3 regions of the Nocardioides endophyticus genome follow, and region 2 is predicted to be linked to each of the others. Evidence: predicted binding sites of a transcription regulator. Region 2 holds the regulator's gene; each other region holds the start of a gene.
What was found. Region 2 encodes HrcA, which represses chaperone genes, less so after heat shock. Its sites were predicted from a motif close to TTGGCACTCGNNNNNNNCGAGTGCCAA; they were not measured.

Region 1 (2,267 bases), on a different contig from region 2:
TTCCCCCAGCACGGTCACCTGTCGCTCTACGACCTCGCCACCCACGAGTGGTCGCAGCTCGACGCCAGAGGTGCGGAGACGGCGTACGTCCGCTGGCAGCTTGACGACCTGCTGGTCCTCCCGCGCGAGCGCGCGCCCACGGGCCCGCTGTTCAGCGTGGACGGGGTGCCGTCGGGCCGCGGAGAGATCGCGCCGCCGCAGGTGCTCGACCTGATGGAGGCGATGCGGAACCCGTACGGTCTGGAACGCGCCATCGACGACGGGGTTGCGACCCGGAGCGCGCAGAGCTGGGGGATGGGGCCGGCCATCCCGATCCGCGAGTCGGCGGTGTACTTCGCTGGGCCGGCGTACCTGGTCGTCACGGGCGGTCTGAAGGGCTCGAGCATCCTGGCCTTCATGACCGGCATCGACGACGAGCGCTGGATGGACGCACCGCCGGTCGCCGGTTGGTTGGACGCCGACACCGTGGTCTACGAGTCGGTGGCCGAGGATCGCGACCTGCTGATCGCGTGGGACGTCGACACCCGGACGTTCCGGCGGGTGATGTCGGTGACGCCTGGGTGGCAGTCCAGCTTCGCCCGGCTCCACTCCTGAGGGCGGCGCCGATCTTGCACTCGCAGGGGTCGAGTGCTAAACATGACGCTGGCACTCTCGTCATGAGAGTGACAACTCCGGATCGGTGCAAGTTGAGGCCCTCCGCGCCGGCGAGAAAGGGTTCGCCGGGTCAGCAGGGTCGTCCGTCGCGGGCAACCCATCGAGCCGGATCCCCGAACTCTAAGCGTGAGGAATCGCAGGAGTTATGCCCAAGCTGATTGCTTTCAACGAGGAGGCCCGGCGTGGTCTCGAGCGTGGCATGAACACGCTCGCCGACGCCGTCAAGGTCACCCTCGGTCCCAAGGGCCGCAACGTCGTGCTCGAGAAGAAGTGGGGCGCCCCCACGATCACCAACGATGGTGTGTCCATCGCCAAGGAGATCGAGCTCGAGGACCCGTACGAGAAGATCGGTGCCGAGCTCGTCAAGGAGGTCGCCAAGAAGACCGACGACGTCGCCGGCGACGGTACGACGACCGCCACGGTCCTCGCCCAGGCGATGGTCCGCGAGGGCCTGCGCAACGTGGCCGCGGGTGCGAACCCGATGGGCCTCAAGCGCGGCATCGAGGCCGCTGTCGCCGCCGTGTCGGAGCAGCTCTCCAACATGGCGATCGACATCGAGACCAAGGAGCAGATCGCCGCGACCGCGTCGATCTCCGCCGCTGACACCACGGTCGGCGAGATCATCGCCGAGGCGATGGACAAGGTCGGCAAGGAAGGCGTCATCACCGTCGAGGAGTCGAACACGTTCGGCCTCGACCTCGAGCTCACCGAGGGCATGCGGTTCGACAAGGGCTACATCTCGGCCTACTTCGTCACCGACCCCGAGCGGATGGAGACGGTCCTCGAGGACCCGTACATCCTGATCGCCAACCAGAAGATCTCGAACGTCAAGGACCTGCTGCCGCTCCTCGAGAAGGTCATGCAGTCCGGCAAGCCGCTGCTGATCCTCGCCGAGGACACCGACGGTGAGGCGCTGTCGACCCTGGTCGTCAACAAGATCCGTGGCACCTTCAAGTCCGTCGCCGTCAAGGCCCCGGGCTTCGGTGACCGCCGCAAGGCCATGCTGCAGGACATCGCGATCCTGACCGGCGGCCAGGTCATCTCGGAGGAGGTCGGCCTGAAGCTCGAGTCGACCGGCATCGAGCTGCTCGGCCAGGCCCGCAAGGTCGTCATCACCAAGGACGAGACCACCATCGTCGAGGGTGCCGGCGACGCCGACCAGATCGCCGGTCGGGTCAACCAGATCCGTGCCGAGATCGAGAAGTCGGACTCCGACTACGACCGCGAGAAGCTGCAGGAGCGCCTGGCCAAGCTGGCCGGCGGCGTTGCGGTCATCAAGGTCGGCGCGGCCACCGAGGTCGAGCTCAAGGAGCGCAAGCACCGCATCGAGGACGCCGTTCGCAACGCGAAGGCGGCCGTCGAGGAGGGCATCGTCGCCGGTGGCGGCGTGGCGCTCGTGCAGGCTGCGGCCACCGCGTTCGACAAGCTCGAGCTCGTCGGCGACGAGGCGACCGGTGCCAACATCGTGCGCTTCGCGTCCGACGCCCCGCTCAAGCAGATCGCGATCAACGCCGGCCTCGAGGGCGGCGTCGTGGCGGAGAAGGTGCGCAACCTGACCCCGGGTCACGGCCTGAACGCGGCCACCGGCGAGTACGTCGACATGATCGCCTCCG
Region 2 (2,267 bases):
TGCGCGTGGGAGCCCGGCGCGGCGCCCTCGCCGTCACAGGTGGTGCAGCGGACGGCGGTGTCGACCATCAGGTCACGGGTGACCCCGAAGGCCGCCTCGGCGAGCTCGATCTCGATCCGGATCAGCGCGTCCTGGCCGCGACGCGACCGCGACCGCGACCGCGGTCCGCGCCCCGGCTGACCGGCACCGCCCTGGCCGCCGAAGAACGCGTCCATGATGTCGGTGAACGAGAAGCCCGGCCCCTGGCCGAAGCCCCCGCCGGCGCCGCCGAACGGGTCGCCGCCGCGGTCGTACGCCGCACGCTTCTGCGGGTCCGACAGGATCTCGTAGGCGCGCGAGATCTCCTTGAACCGATCCTGCGCCTCGGGGTCCGGGTTGACGTCGGGGTGGTACTGCCGGGCAAGACGCCGGTAGGCCTTCTTGACGGCGTCGGCGTCCGCGTCGCGGTCGACACCGAGAAGCTCGTACGGGTCCACGTGGTTCCTTCGTTGCTCGTGCTGGTGTGTCTGAACTGGCGTTTACGTGCCGGCCGTCAGGCCTCGTCGAGGATCCGCGAGACATAGCGGGCGACGGCCCGGACCGCCGCCATGCTGCCGGGGTAGTCCATGCGGGTCGGCCCGACGATGCCGAGGCGCGCGAACGCCTCCTCGCCGGGCCCGTACCCCGCGGCGACCACGCTGGTCGAGGAGAGCTGCTGGTAGGGACCCTCGTGGCCGATCCGGACGGTGATCGGCTCACCGGTGGTGGCCTCGCCGAGCAGCCTGAGCAGCACGACGTGCTCCTCGAGCGCCTCGAGAAGCGGACGTACGGCGGAGTCGAAGCTGTCGCCGTACCGGGCCAGGTTGGCGGCGCCCCCGACCACGATGCGCTCGTCGGAGCGGTGGTCGGACATCGCGTCGAGCAGCGCCTCGACGACCGCCTGGGTCGCCGGCGCGACCGGGGTCTCGGAGGCAACCAGCGCGGCGAGGGCCGCGTTGGCCTCGGCGATGATCTCGCCGTTCGCGGCCCGGTTGACGACGGCCCGCAGGTCCGCGATCGACTCGTCGTCGACGTCCGCCGCGAGCTCGACCAGGCGCTGCTCGACCCGGCCGGTGCTCAGGATCAGGACCACCAGCAGTCGGCTGGGCGCGAGCGCGACCAGCTCGATGTGGCGGACGGTGGACCGAGACAGCGTGGGGTACTGCACGATCGCGACCTGACGGGTCAGCTGCGAGAGCAGCCGTACGGAGCGCTGCACGACGTCATCGAGGTCGACGGCGCCGTCGAGGAGAGACGCGATCGCCCGCTTCTCGGCCGAGCTCATCGGCTTGACGGTCGTGAGCCGGTCCACGAAGAGCCGGTAGCCCTTGTCGGTGGGCACCCGCCCCGCGCTGGTGTGGGGCTGGGTGATGTAGCCCTCGTCCTCGAGAGCGGCCATGTCGTTGCGGACGGTCGCCGGCGAGACGCCGAGGCCGTGCCGCTCGACCAGGGCCTTGGAGCCGACCGGCTCCTCCGTGGCGACGTAGTCCTCGACGATGGCGCGGAGCACGTCCAGCCTGCGCTCTTCCTGCACTCGCCCCGCCTCCTCATCGTCGGTCCGCCCGCCACTCTGGCACTCGGTCGTCGGGAGTGCCAAGCCTACCCGCCGGTGGTGCGGCCACATCGTGGAAGCCCCGGTGTGCGATCTCCGAACAACGGATAGGTTAGGCTTACCTAAGTCCTTGACCTGACAGCGGATGGAGTCACCGGTGACCACGACCGACCACCACAGCCCCGATGTCGATCCCCGCCTGGTCGCGGCCGACGCCCGCAGCATCCTCGCGTGCCCGTCGACCGTCAGCTTGGTGATCGAGGGCGAGGAGCACGCCGTCGGCGAGGACGACGAGCTCGGCCTCAGCGACCACCGCGGTACGCCGACCTTCCTGTGCCCGGCGAACTCCCCCGTCGCGCGCGCCGCCGCCGACAACCGCAGCGCCCTGCTGACCGTCACCAGCGGCCTCGGCCCCCGGGGTGGTCGGGAGCGGGGCGACACCCTGACCCTCGCCGGTCGCCTCGAGCGCACCGGCGCTCAGCACTGCGACTGCTGCGACACGATCCGCCACGTGGTGTCGCTCAACCTCAACTTCGTGCTGCTCGCGCGACCCCAGGAGCCGGTCTCCCCCGGCGTCCCCGATCGCCAGCTGCGGGTCCCGCTGGAGGAGTTCCGCAGCCGCGCGCACCACCTCAACCGCGGCCACCTGCAGCGTTCGGTCGAGCACGCCAACGACTGCCACCAGGAAGAGCTCCGC
Region 3 (2,267 bases), on a different contig from region 2:
GCGTACGGAACGACTCGTCGGAGGTCACGTAGGCGATGTGCTCGTCGACGAGCCCGCCGTTGACCCCGGCGGCGACGGCGGTGACGAGCCCGGCGCGGATCACCGCGCCGTCGGGCTCGTAGAGGTACTCACCCACCGGGCGTACGTCGCCGCCAGGGTCGTCCTCGTCGGTGATCGTCGCCAGCCCGGACTCGCCGATCACGGTCGCCCGGCGGCCCGTGGTCGCGAGCCGCCCGGACCACAGTGCGGCCTCCTTGACCTCGCCGTGGTGGCTGACCCACTCGGCCTCTACGCCAGGGGGGACCAGCTCGTGGGGGATGCCGGGCGCGACCTTCACGCACGCGTCGCGGGTGAGGAGTCGTTCGACGAAGGGCCACGGCGGCGTCCAGTCGTCGACGTCGAAGCTGCGGCCGCGCGCGCTCCGTCGGGCGGGGTCGGCGAAGGCCACGTCGAACGGTGTCGGGTCGACCGTCGTCGCGTCCGCAACCTCGACGGCACCCGGGAGCCCGAGGGCGGCGAGGTTGGCCCGGGCGACCTCGACGCGCACCGGGTCCAGGTCGACACCGGCGCAGATGAGCCCGGCTCGGGCGCTGGCGATCAGGTCGCCGCCGATCCCGCAGCCGAGGTCGATCATGGTCTGCGCGGAGGACGCGACTAGGCGCGCGGCCCGGTGCTCGCCGACTCGCAGCCGCGTGGCTTGCTCGAGGCCCTCGGACGTGAAGTACATCCGGTCAGCCAGCTCGCCGAACTTCGCGCGCCCCTTGACCCGCAGGGTGGCCTGGGTCAGCGCGACGGCGACCTGCGCCGGCTTCGCCGTCCGCCGCAGCCGGGTCTGCGTGGCCAGGGAGTCGTCACCCGCATCGACTGCGGCGGCGAGCAGCTGTTGTCCGTCGTCGGTCAGCAGCCACCGGAAGGCGTCGAGGTCCACGGTCCGATCCTGTCAGGACGGGGGTGCTCTGGCACTCCGTTGGGGAGAGTGCTAGTTTCTGAACTGGCACTCTCCCCGCGAGTGTGCCAGCGCCTGCGTCCCGGTGCGACCCCCGCGACGGCGTACCAGAACCGCAGGCGCCAGACGTGCATCACCCACCATCGAAGTGCCAGAAAGTGGAGGTCGACATCGTGTCGGTCAACATCAAGCCTCTCGAGGACCGGATCGTTGTCAAGGCCCTCGAGGCCGAGCAGACCACGGCTTCCGGCCTGGTCATCCCGGACACCGCCAAGGAGAAGCCCCAGGAGGGCGAGGTCCTGAGCGTTGGTCCCGGTCGCATCGACGACAACGGCAACCGCGTCCCGCTCGACGTCAGCGTCGGCGACAAGGTCATCTACAGCAAGTACGGCGGCACCGAGGTCAAGTACGCCGGCGAGGAGTACCTCATCCTCTCGGCCCGCGACGTCCTCGCGATCGTTTCCTGATTTCCCGGGTCGTGAGTCCCAGCGAGCGCTGACGCGCCCGCTGGGACTCACGACCCGAACTCGTTCTAGAGGAGAGCAATGCCCAAGATCCTGGAGTTCGACGAGAACGCCCGCCGCAGCCTCGAGCGCGGCGTGGACAAGCTCGCCAACGCCGTCAAGGTGACGCTCGGCCCCAAGGGCCGCTACGTCGTCCTCGACAAGAAGTGGGGCGCGCCGACCATCACGAACGACGGTGTGACCGTCGCCCGTGAGATCGAGCTCGACGACCCCTTCGAGAACCTCGGCGCGCAGCTGTGCAAGGAGGTGGCCACCAAGACCAACGACATCGCTGGTGACGGCACCACCACCGCCACCGTGCTCGCCCAGGCGATGGTCCACGAGGGCCTCCGGGCCGTGGCCGCGGGTGCCAACCCGATGGGCCTCAAGCGGGGCATGGACGCCGCGGCCGAGGCCGTCGGCGACGCGCTCAAGGAGGCCGCCCGCGAGGTCGAGTCGGTGGAGGACATGGCGTCCGTCGCCACCATCTCCAGCCGCGACAGCGTGATCGGCGACCTGCTCTCGCAGGCCTTCGACAAGGTGGGCAAGGACGGTGTCATCACCGTCGAGGAGTCCAACTCGATGGGCACCGAGCTCGAGTTCACCGAGGGCATGCAGTTCGACAAGGGCTACATCAGCCAGTACTTCGTGTCCGACCCGGAGCGGATGGAGGCCGTCCTCGACGACCCGTACATCCTGCTGCACCAGGGCAAGATCTCGTCGGTCTCAGAGCTGCTCCCGCTGCTCGAGAAGGTCATCGCCGCCGGCAAGCCGCTCTTCATCCTGGCCGAGGACGTCGACGGCGAAGCGCTGTCGAC

Region 1: the regulator HrcA is predicted to act here: its motif matches at 643-669, upstream of groL (chaperonin GroEL).
Region 3: the regulator HrcA is predicted to act here: its motif matches at 957-983, upstream of groES (co-chaperone GroES).

Annotation. Positions count from the first base shown of each region.
Region 1 covers NZ_BAABKN010000015.1:202,605-204,871, forward strand. Annotated here, with positions in the region: gene ABEA33_RS13480 (hypothetical protein) at 1-594, shown strand, start outside; gene groL (chaperonin GroEL) at 800-2,267, shown strand, end outside.
Region 2 covers NZ_BAABKN010000027.1:66,616-68,882, forward strand. Annotated here, with positions in the region: gene dnaJ (molecular chaperone DnaJ) at 1-476, opposite strand, end outside; gene hrcA (heat-inducible transcriptional repressor HrcA) at 533-1,552, opposite strand; gene ABEA33_RS20900 (hypothetical protein) at 1,728-2,267, shown strand, end outside.
Region 3 covers NZ_BAABKN010000014.1:25,622-27,888, reverse strand. Annotated here, with positions in the region: gene ABEA33_RS10295 (class I SAM-dependent methyltransferase) at 1-928, opposite strand, end outside; gene groES (co-chaperone GroES) at 1,120-1,413, shown strand; gene groL (chaperonin GroEL) at 1,492-2,267, shown strand, end outside.